Luteolibacter sp. Y139: one gene and its partner. The protein of the gene in region 2 binds, or shares a complex with, the protein of the main gene of each other region. Links are inferred from orthologs where the notes say so. Each region holds a gene or a part of one and is shown on either strand. Other genes may lie near its edges.

The links.
Region 1: the proteins of mnmG (region 2) and mnmE are in contact, whole or in part, in a solved structure (PDB 9HIP), measured with the Escherichia coli proteins. The link is inferred for Luteolibacter sp. Y139 from one-to-one orthologs.

Annotation. Positions count from the first base shown.
Region 1 is NZ_JBBUKT010000002.1:473,552-480,827, forward strand. Bases 2,960-5,959 are described here. They hold mnmE (tRNA uridine-5-carboxymethylaminomethyl(34) synthesis GTPase MnmE), read left to right. Parts: upstream 2,960-3,787; coding sequence 3,788-5,131; downstream 5,132-5,959. Other genes in these bases: WKV53_RS06910 (hypothetical protein), read left to right, coding at 2,960-3,791; WKV53_RS06920 (sugar phosphate isomerase/epimerase family protein), read right to left, coding at 5,137-5,959. In the rest of the region: hisC (histidinol-phosphate transaminase), read left to right, coding at 1-542; more of WKV53_RS06910, read left to right, coding at 699-2,959; more of WKV53_RS06920, read right to left, coding at 5,960-5,979; WKV53_RS06925 (hypothetical protein), read left to right, coding at 6,086-7,189; WKV53_RS06930 (sugar phosphate isomerase/epimerase family protein), read left to right, coding at 7,230-7,276. UniProt on the Escherichia coli protein: Exhibits a very high intrinsic GTPase hydrolysis rate. Involved in the addition of a carboxymethylaminomethyl (cmnm) group at the wobble position (U34) of certain tRNAs, forming tRNA-cmnm(5)s(2)U34.
Region 2 is NZ_JBBUKT010000016.1:1,240-8,396, forward strand. Bases 2,072-4,952 are described here. They hold mnmG (tRNA uridine-5-carboxymethylaminomethyl(34) synthesis enzyme MnmG), read right to left. Parts: upstream 4,518-4,952; coding sequence 2,625-4,517; downstream 2,072-2,624. Other genes in these bases: WKV53_RS26500 (hypothetical protein), read right to left, coding at 2,072-2,121; WKV53_RS26505 (hypothetical protein), read right to left, coding at 2,118-2,555; WKV53_RS26515 (cytidine deaminase), read right to left, coding at 4,640-4,952. Also shown: WKV53_RS26490 (hypothetical protein), read right to left, coding at 1-789; WKV53_RS26495 (hypothetical protein), read right to left, coding at 1,360-1,677; more of WKV53_RS26500, read right to left, coding at 1,687-2,071; more of WKV53_RS26515, read right to left, coding at 4,953-5,026; WKV53_RS26520 (DUF6580 family putative transport protein), read left to right, coding at 5,117-5,698; pdhA (pyruvate dehydrogenase (acetyl-transferring) E1 component subunit alpha), read left to right, coding at 5,743-6,825; WKV53_RS26530 (alpha-ketoacid dehydrogenase subunit beta), read left to right, coding at 6,891-7,157. UniProt on the Escherichia coli protein: NAD-binding protein involved in the addition of a carboxymethylaminomethyl (cmnm) group at the wobble position (U34) of certain tRNAs, forming tRNA-cmnm(5)s(2)U34.

The DNA of each region.
Region 1 (7,276 bases), on a different replicon or contig from region 2:
AGCATGTGGTGGTGGCCTTTGACGAGGCCTATCACGAGTTCCTCGATGACGCGCCGGACGTGATCAAATACATCCGCGAAGGCCGCAATGTCTGCGTACTGCGGACCTGCTCGAAGATCCACGGCCTCGCCGCGCTGCGGATCGGCTATGGACTTGCACCGAAGCACCTGGCCGAGGTGCTTCAGAAGGCCCGCCAGCCGTTCAACACGAACGCCATCGCCCAGGCCGGCGCGCTTGCCGCGCTGGAAGACGCCGACCACGTCAACAAGACCAAGGCGATCAACAAGGAAGGCTTGGCGTTCTACGAGGCTGCCTTCCGTGAGCGCGGGCTTGAGTTCGTCCCCAGTGTGGCGAATTTCATCCTCGTGAAAGTGGGCGAGGGCGACCGTGTCTTCCGCGAGATGCTCAAGCACGGGGTGATCATCCGCGCGATGAGCGGCTACAAGCTGCCGGACTGGGTCCGCATTTCCATCGGCACCCCGGCGCAAAATCGCCGCTGCCTGGAGGTGCTGGATGCCGTGCTATCAGCCGCTGCGGTCTGAAGATATCCCTTAAGCCTGTTTGACAGTCGAGGCGGCTGGGCATATTTCTAACGGCCTCACAAGCTGATGCCCGGATCCGTCGCCTTCCAGGACCAGCGGGAATTCCGTTGCACTCACTGCAGCGGGAGAATTCTCGTCCCCAGAGACATGCCCCCGATGACGGGGCCTTGTCCTCATTGTGGTGGCACGATCACTTCTCCCAGTGGCGACGAGGTGGCGCTGGAGCCGCAGCGTCTGGAGGCAAAGGTCGAGGTGCCGGCGGTCGTCGTGACCGAGAAACCGGTGGCTGTTCCCGTGTCGGTGCCCGTGGCGGAGGTGAAGGGCCCGATGGCTCCGCCGCCATTGCCGCCGTCTTACTTGGCGCGCTCGCCGTTTGCGCAGGATCCATCGCCACCTGTCCAGGAACCGCCGAAGAACGATGCATGGTCGCGAGCCGAGGAATTGGCCAAGGCCCATGCACGCGAAAAGGTCCAAGCCGAAGAGCGTGCAGCGGCCGCCGAGCGAGCCTTGGCAGCCGAGCGTGCGCTTGCCTCAGAGAAGGTCCGGGCGGTCGAATTGGCATCGGAAGCGGGCAGGGCAAAGCAGAAGTCGGAAGCGGATGAGAAGTTCGCCGCTGCCGAGCGTGCGATCAATGAGGAGAGGGCACGGGTGGCAGAGATCGCCGCCGAAGCCGAGAAGGCGAAAGCCAATCAGAAGGTCATAGCGGAAGAGAAGGCAGCTACTGCCCAACGTGCTCATGCGGCCGAACTTGCGCTTGCCGCTGAAAAGGCGCGCGCCGCGGAGATCGCGACGGAGGTAGAGAAAATTCATGCCAAGCAATTGGCCGAGTCCGAAGCCAGGGCTGCTGCCATGGAGCGGGCATTGGCGGCGGAACGCGCATTGGCCGAAGAAAGGGCCCGTGCTGCAACTCAGGCGCAGGAGGCGGCACGCGCCTTGGCATCCGAGCGCGTGCTGGCAGAGGAAAAGGTCCGCGCCGAGGCACGGGCCTGGGAGATCGAGCAGATTCTTGTCAAAGAGAAGGCGGAAGCCGAAGCCAAGTCCAAGGGGGCTGAAGAAGCCCGGCAGGCAGAGATGGCTCTGGCTGCCGAGAATGCCCTGATTACGGAGCGAGCCGCCACTGCCGAACGTGCCTTGGCCAAGGAGCGTGCCCGTGCGGCAGAAAGCGCAGCCGCAGAGGAACGCGCGCTCGCTGCCGAGAAGGCGCTCGCCGATGAGAGAGCCCGTGCCGAGGCCCGCATGGCGGAAATCGAACGAGCGCTCACCGTGGAGAGGGCTCGGGCTGAAGCGCAGGCGCTTGCGGATCGCAAGGCGCTGGAAGAAGAACGCGTGAAGGGAGAGGAAAGGGCTCGAGCTGAAGCTCAAGCCGCCGCCGAAAAGGCTTTCGCAATTGAGCGTGCCAAGGCGGAGGAGGAACGGCGCCTTGCTGAAAAGGCTCGTGCCGAAATTCAGGCAGCTGCCGAAAAGGCGCTAGCCGCCGAGCGTGCCAAGGCTGAGGAGGCGCGACGTCTTGCCGAGGAAAAGGCTCGCGCCGAAGCGAAGGCGGCTGCAGAGAAAGCCGTCGCCGCAGAACGAGCGCGAGCCGAGGAAGCCGCGGCTGCGGAACGCGCTAAGGCCGAGGAGCAGCGGCGTCTTGCGGAAGCAAAGGCCCGTGCGGATGCACAAGCTGCAGCCGAGCGGGAGATCGCCCAGCAGCGTGCGCAGGATCAAGCGAAGCTAGCCGCTGCCGAACGGGCCTTGGCGGCCGAGAAGGCGCTCGGTGAAGAGAAGGCTCGCGCCGAAGAGAAGGCGGCGACTGCGGAACGAGCCTTGGCCGCCGAGCGCGTCATGGCTGCCGAACGCGCCCGCGCCGCCGCCCAAGCGCTTGCCGAGGAGAAGGCTGCCACGCAAGCGATGGAGAAGGCTCGCGCTGCCGAAAAGGCTGCAGCAGAGGAGCGGGTTCGTACCGCCCAACGCGAGCAGGCCGAGTCAGCCCGCAAGGCGCAGGTCGCCGAGCAGGCACTCCAGTCCGAGAAGGCCCTTGCCGTGGAGCGGATGTTTGCCGCCAAACAAACGATCGAGGTCCAGAAGGCGATGGCTCAGGAGCAGGCGGAGTATGGCCAAGCTCCGCTGACAGCATCATCCGCCGCGCCGGTGCCGGATGCTCAAGTTTATGTTGCTGCACCCGCTTCCATGCAGGGGATGCCACCGGGTCCAGGCCCCGTGAAGCCGGCTCCTCCGAAGGAACGCATCTCCAGTGACAGGTATCCACCAGCCAATCAGTCTGCCAAGGTGGGTCAGGGATCGCGCCGTATCATTATCGTCCCATGTCTGGTGCTGCTGGCTCTGATGGCGATCGGTGTGGGAGTGTGGATGTTCCTCCAGCACTCGCAGGACCGTCCCGGGCAGGTAGTAAAGAGACCAACGATCAATCCGAACGTTCAGGCCCAATTGCGGGAGAAAGAATACGTGGATAACGGCTGGCAGACTGAAGCCAAGCAGGTCCTTTCCGAGTTCCTTGCCGCCGATTCCGCAGCTGGAAAGGCAGCCTTTTCAATCAATGGCAGCGATCTCCTACAGACCATGGAGGACTTCTACGGTCCGGGGCGCATCGATGACTCCGACACGCCGTTGTCGGGCTTCGCCGTCGAGCAGCTTCCTCCGGATGATCGCAAGCGGGGGATCTTCATGATGCGCTACGATCAGCCGCCGCAGTTCGAGATGCGGGATTTCTTCCGTCCCCTTGCGCCGGTCGAGGTTGAGCGCGGTTTGGAGGAACCGGGCTTGCTGCTATCGACGCTTGCCCGCGCGGACAATTTCACATCCGAGCCGGTGAAGGTGAATGTGTTCTTCAAGCGCACGCCGGATGGCCTCCGCCTTGACTGGGAGTCCTTCATCCAGACGAAGCATCGCACGTTCCGTAGCTTCACTGAACTCGCCAATCCCGGAGCCAGCAGCGTTTTCCGCTTGTTCGTGGTGGAGGATGTGGCCGAGCAGGGGAAAGACCGCATTGGGATGAAGACCTATCGGATGGTCGATCCCGCCCACAAGACGGACTCGATGCGGGTGAATGTGCCGGTCGATTCCGACGCAGGCCGTGCGCTTTCCATTCTCAACTGGCGCGGCGTGAAGGATGCGCGGCCCAAGACCAAGACCGCCACGATCGAACTCGAGTGGACCAAGGGGATGGTGCCGGATCTCGCGGTGAAGCGTTTTATTTGTTGGGAATTCCTTGGCATCGGTGGCCAAGCGGTGGAGACCACGAGCAAATGATCGCGTCCACCGAAACCATCGCGGCGCTCGCCAGTGGCGGGGGCACTGCGGCGGTCGCCTTGATCCGGCTTTCCGGCCCGCAAGCGGAGGAAGTGGCGGATCGTGCCTGTCATGGTGCGGCGGGGCGCTCTGAAGAGCGCCGTGCCACGCGAGCGAAGGTTCGCGATACGGAGGGGCGCGTGCTCGATGATGTCTTGCTTACGGTGTTCCGTGGGTCTCGCAGCTTCACGGGCGAGCCTGTGGTGGAGATCGCTTGTCACGGTGGCCGCCTTGTCACGCGCCGGGTGCTGGAGCGGCTGTTAGAGTGCGGTGCCAGATCTGCGGGTCCCGGTGAATTCACCGAACGCGCCTTCCTTCATGGCAAGCTCGACCTGACCCAGGCCGAGGCGATCATGGACCTGATCTCGGCCCAGAGCGATCTCGCGCTGCGTGCAGCGCATGAGCAGCTGGAAGGTGGAATCGGTCGCGAGGCTGTTAGACTGCGCGAGGATCTCATCGGGGTGGTAGCTCATCTTGAGGCGTGGATCGACTTTCCAGAGGAAGACATCGATCCCGATACCGGAGATCTTTTCCTGTCTCGCGTGGCTGCGGCTCGTGGGGGTATTGCCAAGCTGCTGGCGACGGCGGAGCAGGGGAGGATTCTCCGCGAAGGCGTTCGCACGGTCATCTGTGGCCGTCCCAATGCGGGTAAATCGAGTTTGCTCAATCTGCTGCTTGGCAGCGAGCGCGCGATCGTCAGTGATGAGGCTGGCACCACGCGCGACACGATCGAGGAAACGATCATCCTTGATGGGGTTCCGCTGCGCTTGGTCGATACAGCGGGTTTGCGCGAGGAGGCGGGCGGCATTGAGCGCGAGGGCATTCGTCGCACGCTTCACGAGGCCGGGCGTGCCGACCTTTTGCTAGTGGTGCGCGATGCGTCGCTACCGGCTGCCGAGAGCGCCGTGGAGCTGCCGGAAAGCAATCGCGCCGTCACCGTTCTCAACAAGTCCGACCTCGGCGAGCATGGCGACTGGGTCGGCAGCGATGGGGTTCGCCTTTCCTGCAACACCGGTGCGGGTCTCGATCAACTTCGCCGGGCGATCCGTGAGTCCCTTGATCTCGGCGAAGCGGACTGGGGGGAACACGCGGTGGCGATCAATACCCGCCACCGCGATTGCCTGCGCCGAGCTGATGAGTCGCTGGAGACCGCGGAGGTTTTGTTAGAAAGCGCCGCGGCTCCTGAACTCGCCGCGCTAGAATTGCGCGGTGCGCTCGATGCCCTCGGCGAGATCGTCGGGAAGGTGGACACCGAGGACATCCTCGGTGCCATCTTCAGCCAGTTCTGTATCGGCAAGTAGCCCGATTACTTCAGACACTCGCGGATATACGCGATGCCCTTCGTGTAGACTTCCTCAGGAGAGGGGAAGAGATCGCGCCAGACGCGTGTGGCGGCGGCCAGCTCGGGCAGGGCACGGCCAAAGGCCTCGATGGTCAGCCAGCCGGTGTAGCCTTCTTCCTTGAGCACCTGGATGCTCTCGCGGATCGCCGCGTGGCCGGTGCCTGGGGTGCCGCGATCGTTTTCGGAGATGTGCACGTGGCCGACGCTCTTGATGTATTTCCGCAGCGTGGCGGCGGGATCCTTCTCCTCGATGTTCGCGTGGAAGGTGTCGAACATCGTCGTGAAGTTCGGGTGATTCACCAGCGCGGCGTATTCGGCGCCCTGTGCCATGGTGGAGATGAGGTAGCACTCGAAGCGGTTCAGCCACTCGATCACGAGCTTCACGCCGGCCTGCTGGGCGTGGTCGGCCACCTCGCGGTGCACCTCCGCAGCCCATTGCCATTCATCGCTCGTCGGGCCATTGCCCGTGAACACGCCCAGCGGCTGGTGATAGGGGCCCATCAGGATCTCGGTGCCAGCGGCGTGGCAGGAATCGACGATGCCCTTGAGGAAATCAACGGCACCGGCGCGGTTCGCGGCCACGGGGCTGGAAGGGTTGTGCGCCTCGTCGGGAACCACGGTTACCGCGGTGGAGCGCAGACCCTGGTCGGCGAGGGCCTTGCCGACGACCTTGTAGTGGGCCGGGTCGGAGGAGAAGATCGGCAGCTCGACGCCATCGTAGCCGGCGTTTTTCAGGGAGGAGAGGAGGTGAAACTGGTCTTCCTGAAGGGCGGGGGTCCAGAGGAGCAGATTGAAGCCGATGTTCATGGTGGATTTCTGACTAAGGAGCCAAGCTCGGGAGGGCTACACATTTTTCTAGGGTATGTGATTTTGCTTCCGTTTTTGTGAGATTTTTTCTGAATCGCGCTCATCGATGAACGATCTTGTCCACGGCGAACCAAGCTGGAAGCTAACCCTCGACCGGGTATCGCTGTGGATTTCCTGCCGCGCCGGGCACATGGCACCGGTCGAGTTCCAGCTCGGCGAGAGGACCGTTTCGCCCTATGCGCTGGCTCCGTGGACACCGGACGAAGTGGACGCCGGGCTCCCGCCGTTGTTGACGGTTTTGCGCGGGGACTTCCTTTGCTTTCCCTTCGGGCCGCAGAAAAACGCACCTCCTCATGGGGTTTCTGCGAATGCCGAATGGAAGGTGATCGCTGGCGGCGATGACCGACTCCACCTCGCCATGGATGATCCGGATAGTGGCGGCTGGCTGGAGAAAATTGTCATCCTGCGTGAAGGCGAGACCGTGCTCTACTGTGAGCATCGTATTTCGGGGGTCTCGGGCGACTACAGCTATGGCAATCACCCGGTGATCGATTTCTCGCACCTCACCGAGGGCGAGGGCCTTGTCAGCGTATCGCCCTTCCGCTGGGGCTCCGTTTATCAGGGACATTTCTCAAACCCGCTCCAGCGGGAATACGGCATCTTGAAGCCTTCCGGGACTTTTTCCGATCTTCGTGAAGTGCCTCTGGCTACTGGTGGGACGACGGATGTTTCAAAGTATCCCTCGCGCCAAGGTTTCGAGGATCTCGTGATGATGAACAGCGAGCCAGCTACGGACGAGCAGCCATTCGCATGGTCTGCGGCAGTGCTCGATGGCTATGTGTGGTTCTCACTGAAGGATCCAGCGGTCTTCCCATCGACGATCCTTTGGATCTCCAATGGGGGTCGTCACGCCGCGCCATGGAATGGCCGCCACCTCGGCCGCATGGGCATTGAGGAGGTTTGTTCCTACTTCGCCGATCCTGTCGACGTCTCCCGCACCAATCCACTCGCCGCGGATGGCGTTCCGACGACGCGTCATTTCCGAAAGGATGAGACCGTTTCGCTGCGTCTCGTCCAAGCGGTTGCTGCTGTGCCGGACAAGTTCGGCCGCGTGACCTCCATCACTCCTGCCGGTCCCGGCAAGGTCGTGATCACCGGTGAATCCGGCGCAACCGTCGAGTCGGCCATCGACTGGAATTTCGTTCTCTAACATCAAGGCATCCGCAACCCAACATCTACCACCCAAGATCATGAAACTTCACAACGCCATGTGGCCCGGCCTGGTCGGGAAGGAACC
Region 2 (7,157 bases):
AACGGCTTTCCCATAGGGAGCGACTCCATCGGAGGCCAATGGCGCGTAGAAAACGGACACGGTGAAAAGGCCGCGGAAATGCGACCAGCCGACATCGTACTTCCCATTCCCCATCCCGCCCCGGGTGCGGCTGTGGATGGAATCAAGGAAGCAACCTGTGAGAGCGAGCAAGACCACGAACAGGAACCAGAGGCGAAGCGAGATCACCGCACCCGGGCCGCCGTGGCGTTCCCGCCGGCGGGCTTTCACCAGTTGCCAGTAGGCAAGGAGAAGCGCCCCGGCCAGCAGGTAGACGAGCACCACCAGCCACCACGCGACCTGATATTCGAGGAGCATCAACTTCGACACCGGCAAGCTGCGGCCGGGCGAGGGCACCCAGCCAGCAGCAGCCGGATTCTTGCCGAGACCATCCCGCTCCTCTTTGACCCGGAGCGCCCACACGACATCGAACTGCCGTGGCCTTGGCGTGGGTGCACGGGTGGCCGGATCATGTTCGCCGAGGCCCCAACGATCGGCGGTGAAGGTCCATTGGAGCGGCGAAAGCGAGACATTCCTCCGCTGCCATCTCACCAGGAGACTACCGCTCGAGACCTCGCCATGGAGGATCGGCTCGCCTCCCCGGCTCTCCGCGGTGAAGGTCGAAGAATACGCGCCGGAGTTCCACCACGCCCATAGCAGGAACAGCAGCCCGAACATCCCGGCCCAGAACAGACGCGAGCGATACCACGGGCGGACTACAAATTCGGCGCGACGGGGACCTTCCTCAAGCGGGCTTTCCGTCGCTGCCATCCGGCCATGGTGCCCATCCAGATCACGAGATAAAGAAAAGTCAGTGCCACCCCCAAGATCGGGAGAACGGGTTCCACCGGGGTTTCTCCGGCCAGAGCTGCCTCTTTGTTCCGGTCAATCGCAGCGCAATATTTTCATATTCCACTCACTGTAAGCGATATAAGACGTTTTCTTGATCACGGGGGAAGGACAGATTGTGACCTCAGCAGGCGAAGCTTATGCCGCTGCCACCACACTACCCCTCCCATCCAAAACCCCGCATAACCACCGGTCAGCAGCCAATAGGGCATGGAGACCAGCCGGTAGTAGGTGTCGGCATTGATATCGACGGACCGCCATTGGGGTGCCGGGAACCAGCAGCTTTCCCCCGGACCGACCGGTTGCGATTCCAGCATCCCCCGGCGCACGAAGACGCAAGACGTGAAAAACAGTTCCGAGGGTTGATGGGTTTCTACGGTCAGCGAGGGTCGAGCGTGATATCATGATCCACGTCCGACTGCGTCGCCCACCACAGCAGCTTGCCTTGGGTCGAGTTCAGTTCGGAGAGCCGGTAGTGCGTGAAGTTCGAGTTCACCCACGCCCACAGAAGGAACAGGAACGCCGGGACGCCAAGAAATGGTCCACACGGAATACCGGATAGCCTTGGGGAAGAGTCCCACAGTGCCGGGTGCCGCTGTCCCCGTCTTGGCCGGCGATGGCCAATCCAACGGGATTGCGTTGCCAGCGGACTCTCAGGCTTCCGGACTCGTTGCCGACGCTGAGGTCGGCAGTACCCACTGTGGCAGTCAGCGAAGAGGATGGACTCCGATCAATCCAGCCCCAGACAAGAAACAGCAGTCCGGGAAGGCCCAGCCAGAACAAGCGGGAGCGATACCACGGGCGGATCATGGTGACTCTTCAGGGGTGGTTGGCAAGGTGCTTGGCCTCCCGTCGCCGCCACCATCGGTGCACGGCAAGCCAACCCACCAAGTAAGCCGAGATTAGAAACAGGTCGGGAACCCGGATCTGCCACGACTTCGTCGGCATCGGATAGTCGGAGTCGACTGGCACCGGCCACTCGACCGAGGGAAAGAGATAGGGAGCTTGGAGCCCCAGAACGTCTCTGGCCCTGTGATAGGCTCCGTAGTTCAGTGGACCAGATGAAGGTCTGGTAGTGTCGTGGAAGAACCTGACCTCGATCACTCCAAACGCATGCGTCAGCTCGGCCCCCCGGTTCCCTCGGATGAAGCCGGCTGCGGTGGTGGAAAAGATCGAGTCCAGCAAGCAGCCAACCAGCCCCATCAGCAGCATGAAGGGAAGCCAGAACCAAGTGCGGCGGGGGTGGGGCCTCATGGCGGAGGAACGATTTTCATCAGGCGAACCTTCCGGCGTTGTCTGACTGTGATCCCGCCCGCGAAGATAGCAGCGTAGCCGGTCATCAACAGCCAGTAAGGCACCGCGACCAGTCGGTAGAAGGTGGCGGCATTGATGTCCACCGACTCCCACCGCAGCGCGGGGAACCAGCACATTTCTCCGGGAGCTACTGGCTGTGATTCGAACTCTCCGGCCATGGGGAACACACATCGGCCAAAGAAAAGTTCCGCTCGCCCGACCTCCGCCAAGGTCACATGGCTGGTGCGATAGTCGAGCTGCACGTCATACGTGCCATCAGAACCGGTCGCCCACCAAAGGAGTTTGCCTTGAGTAGAGTTCAGTTCCGATGCCGGAAGAAAAAGGGTGTAGCGGACAATGTTCGATTCCGCCCACGCCCACAGCAGGAACAGCAAGCCCGGAAGGCCGAGCCAGAACAGCCGGGAGCGGTAAAAGGGCCTGAGTAAGTCAGCCATCCTCCTCCATCATGACTCTGCCTCGGTCGCCTTGGCAACATTCCGGCGGCCGCCCTTTTCCAGCCAGACGGCGAGGATGGCGACGTCTGCGGGGGTGATGCCGGAGATGCGGCCGGCTTGGCCAAGGGTGGCGGGGCGGATGCGGGTGAAATTGACCTGCGCCTCCTTCTTCAGCCCGCGGATCTGGCTGTAGTCGAGGTCAGCGGGGATGCGCTTGTCCTCGTGGCGGGCCATCCGCTCCACCTGCATCTGCTGGCGCTGGAGGTGGCCCTCATACTTCAGCTCGGTCTCGATCAGCGGCCAAAGTTCCACGTGGAACTCTCCGCGGAGGTCTTCGGGGAGCAAATCGGCAGTATTTTCGACCCGGCGAAACCAGTGGTCGAGCTTCACGCCCTCGTGGACAGCCTGGCGTGCCCAGCGGAGTGCCCGTTCTAGCTCCGCCTGCTTGTGGCGGATCCGGTCGACGCGCTCCCCATGGGCGAGTCCGAGCTCGGCGGCCAGCGGGGTGAGACGCAGGTCCGCATTGTCCTGACGGAGCAGCAGGCGGAACTCCGCCCGGCTGGTGAACATCCGGTAGGGCTCGGTGCAGCCCTTGGTGACGAGGTCATCCACCATCACGCCGAGGTAGGCCTGGTCCCGGCGGAGGATCAGGTCCGGCTTCCCAGCCACCTTCAGGGCGGCATTGGCCCCGGCGATCAGCCCCTGCCCTGCTGCCTCCTCATAGCCGGAGGTGCCATTGATCTGGCCAGCGAAGTAGAGGCCGGAGACCAGCTTGGTCTCCAGCGTCGGGTGAAGCTGGGTCGGCGGGCAGTAATCGTATTCCACCGCGTAGCCGGGGCGGAGGATCTCGCACTTCTCCAAGCCGGGGATGGTGCGCAGGAAATTCAGCTGCACCTCGTAGGGCAGAGAGGTGGAGACGCCGTTGACGTAATACTCGTGGGTGTGGCGACCCTCCGGCTCCAGGAAGACCTGATGCCGGTCCTTCTCCGCAAAACGGACCACCTTGTCTTCGATCGACGGGCAATAGCGTGGGCCCACGCCCTCGATCACCCCGCAATACATGGGAGACTGGTCGAGATTCCCCCGGATGATCTCGTGGGTGGCGGTGTTCGTGTAGGTCACCCAGCAGGGCAGTTGTTCCACGTGGAACGAAGAATCCGCCCAAGGGTTGAGGGTAAAGAGGTCATCCCGCTCCCGGTAGAGAGTATCGGCGAGGTAAGAGAACAGTGGCGGCGGGGTGTCCCCATACTGAGGCTCGCACTTGGAGAAATCGAGCGACCGGGCGTTCAGACGGCAGGGAGTGCCGGTTTTGAAACGTTCCACGTGGAACTTCAGGCGCTTGAGAGAATCGGATACCGTGGAGGTGGCGTCCCCCATCCGGCCTCCTTTCTCGTTCCGCAACCCCACGTGCATGAGCCCGCGCATGAAGGTCCCCGCTGAGAGAACCACCGACGCGGCCTGAATCTCCATGCCGAGGGAGGTGGTGATGCCAGTGACCGCATCGTTCTCGACCAAGATGTCCGCGACGTTCCCCTGATGGAGCTCGATGCCCGGCGTGGACTCCAGCACCCACTTCATCCGGAACTGGTAGGCCTTCTTGTCGCACTGTGCACGGGGGGCCCGCACCGAAGGACCTTTGGACGCATTCAGCATCCGGAACTGGATGCCGGTGGCATCCGTGTTCAGCCCCATCGCCCCGCCGAGGGCATCGATCTCCCGGACCATATGTCCCTTGGCCAGCCCGCCAATGGCGGGGTTGCAGGACATCTGGCCAATGGTGTCCAGGTTCTGGGTAAGCACCGCCACCTGCGCGCCCAGCCGGGCGGCAGCAAGGGCGGCTTCCACACCGGCGTGGCCGGCACCGATGACGAGAACGTCGTAGCGCTTGGGATAGCGGAACATGCGAGGGCGGGCACCCTACGCAGCTACCGCCGCGACGACAAGGGTGGGGACCACGCATCCTGCCGCGTCGGAAACCCACTAGATTCAGGTTCTAGTGGGGGACATGTTCCACGTGGAACGAATCAAGGCAGATTCAAGATCCCGGAACTCGCCCTCGGCAGCAGCTCTGACAAACGAAAAACCAGCCGCTCCGTCCGGTTCGCCAGACAGATCAGCGGATCGCCAAACTCCGCCAGCACCTGGCGACACGCCCCACAGGGCGAGATCGGCACCTCGGTATCCGCTACCACCGCCACCGCTTCGATCTTCCGCAACCCTGCCGCGACTGCCGTCCCCACTGCCACCCGCTCGGCGCAATTGGTCAGCCCATAGGACAGGTTCTCCACGTTGCACCCGGTGAAGACCTGTCCCTCCACCAGCAGCGCCGCTCCCACGTGGAACTTCGAGTAGGGGGCATGGGCCCGCTCGCGGACCTGCCAAGCGGCTTCGATGAGCGGTTCCCAGTCCATATGGCCGTTAGGAAAAACCGTCAGCCGGAGGGAGGCAAGCCCGCGCATTTTCGACTCGCCCGGGCCCCCCGGATCAGGCAGGGAAAGGGCATGCAACGTCCTTGGATTCCAGCCCTCGTGCTGCTGGCACTCTTGATCGCCTTCCGCTGCCTGGGAGCCGCCTTTTCGCACGAGATGCCGAACTTCCAGCCACTTCCGGCCCTGTTCCTGTGCAGCATCGTTTTCCTCCGCGGAACGAAAGCCTGGGCCTTGCCCGTCGCCGCCTGGCTGGTCAGCAATCCGCTCGCGAGCCTGCTTCAGGGCTACTCTCCCTTCGCCCATGGCGGCGTGACCGTCGCGTTCCTCGCGCTGCTGCTGACCGGCGTAATGGCCTTGCCGCTGCGCAAGTCTCCCTCCCCCGCGCTCGTGCTCGGCGGCGGAGTTCTTGCCGCCCTGCTTTTCCATCTCCTGACGAATACCGCCGTGTGGCTCGCCGACCCCGGCTATGCGAAGACCGCCGAGAGCCTTTGGCAGGCTCTGTGGAGTGGCCGCCCCACCGACCCGATGCCGACCTGGATCTTCCTCCGCAATCTCGTCGTGGCGAACACCGTCTTCACGGCGCTGTTCCTGCTTGCCCGTCGCTCGTGGGCCGCTCCGGCTGAGCTGGCCTCGCCTATCGCGCAGACCCGATAAGTTCTTGCTCCAAACCTGTTTTCGCCCCTATCACCGCCCCGCCCATGTCCTCAGCCACCGCCGACACGCCTCGTCTCGATTTCGCCGGCTCGCCGATCAATAAGGCGCTCACCGCCGAGCAGAAGATCGAGCTCTTCCGTAAGATGCAGCGCATCCGCCGCTTCGAGCAGGAGGCCCTGAAGTACTACAACGCCGGCAAGATCGGTGGCTTCCTTCACCTCTACATCGGTCAGGAATCGGTGGCGGTCGGCACCCTCTCGCTCTGCGGCGAGAATGACCACAACATCACCGCCTACCGTTGCCACGGCCATGCGATCATGTCCGGCATGGAGATGAATCCGCTGATGGCCGAGCTCTTCGGCAAGGCCACCGGCTGCTCGAAGGGCAAGGGCGGCTCCATGCACTTCTTCGCTCCGGACAAGGGTTTCTGGGGCGGCCACGGTATCGTCGGCGGCCAGACCCCGCTCGGCCTCGGCCTCGCCTACGGCCTCAAGTATCTCGGCAAGGAAGGTGCCGCCCTCTGCTACCTCGGCGACGGCGCGGTCAACCAGGGTGCCTTCCACGAGTCGCTCAATATCGCCGCCCTCTTCGAACTCCCGGTCGTCTACGTGATCGAGAACAACGGTTACTCGATGGGCACCTCGCAGAAGCGCTCCTCCTCCTACCGCGGTTGCCTGGCCCAGCGTGCCGAAGGCTACGACATGGAGTGGGATGTGGTCGACGGTTCCGATATCTACGAGGTCCGCGCCAAGACCCACATCGCCTTGGAGCGCGCCCGCAAGCAGCACAAGCCGGCTATCCTCGAGATCAATACCTACCGCTACTACGGCCACAGCGTCGCCGACGCGAATGCCAAGAAGTACCGCACCCCGGAGGAGATCGAGAACTACAAGACCAACTTCGACCCCATCCGCCTGTGGCGGAAACGCCTCGTCGAGGAAGGTGTCGCCACCGAGGAACAGCTCGACGCGATCGACAAGGAAGCCAAGGCGGAAGCCGCCGCTTCCGTGAAATTCGCCGAGGCCTCCCCCGCCCCGACCATCGAGTCCGTCATGGACGACGTCTACTGGGAGACCGACAACAACACGCCCGCCTCGAAGCTCGGCCAGCACTTCTTCACCGACTGAGCCTGAGCCGAACGAACTACGGTAACTCTAGTACTTTCCCCGGATCCCCGACACGCATCATCTCCATGTCCCGCACGCTCACCTATCGCGAAGCTCTCCGTGAAGGCCTCGATGAAGAAATCGCCCGCGACCCGAACGTCGTCATCATGGGCGAGGAAGTCGCCCAGTACAACGGCGCCTACAAGGTGACCCAAGGTCTCTGGGAAAAGTGGGGCGACAAGCGCATCGTCGATACCCCGATCTCCGAAGCCGGCTTCATCGGCATGGGCATCGGCGCCTCCATGCTCGGCGTCCGCCCGGTGATGGAGCTGATGTTCTGGTCCTTCCACTCC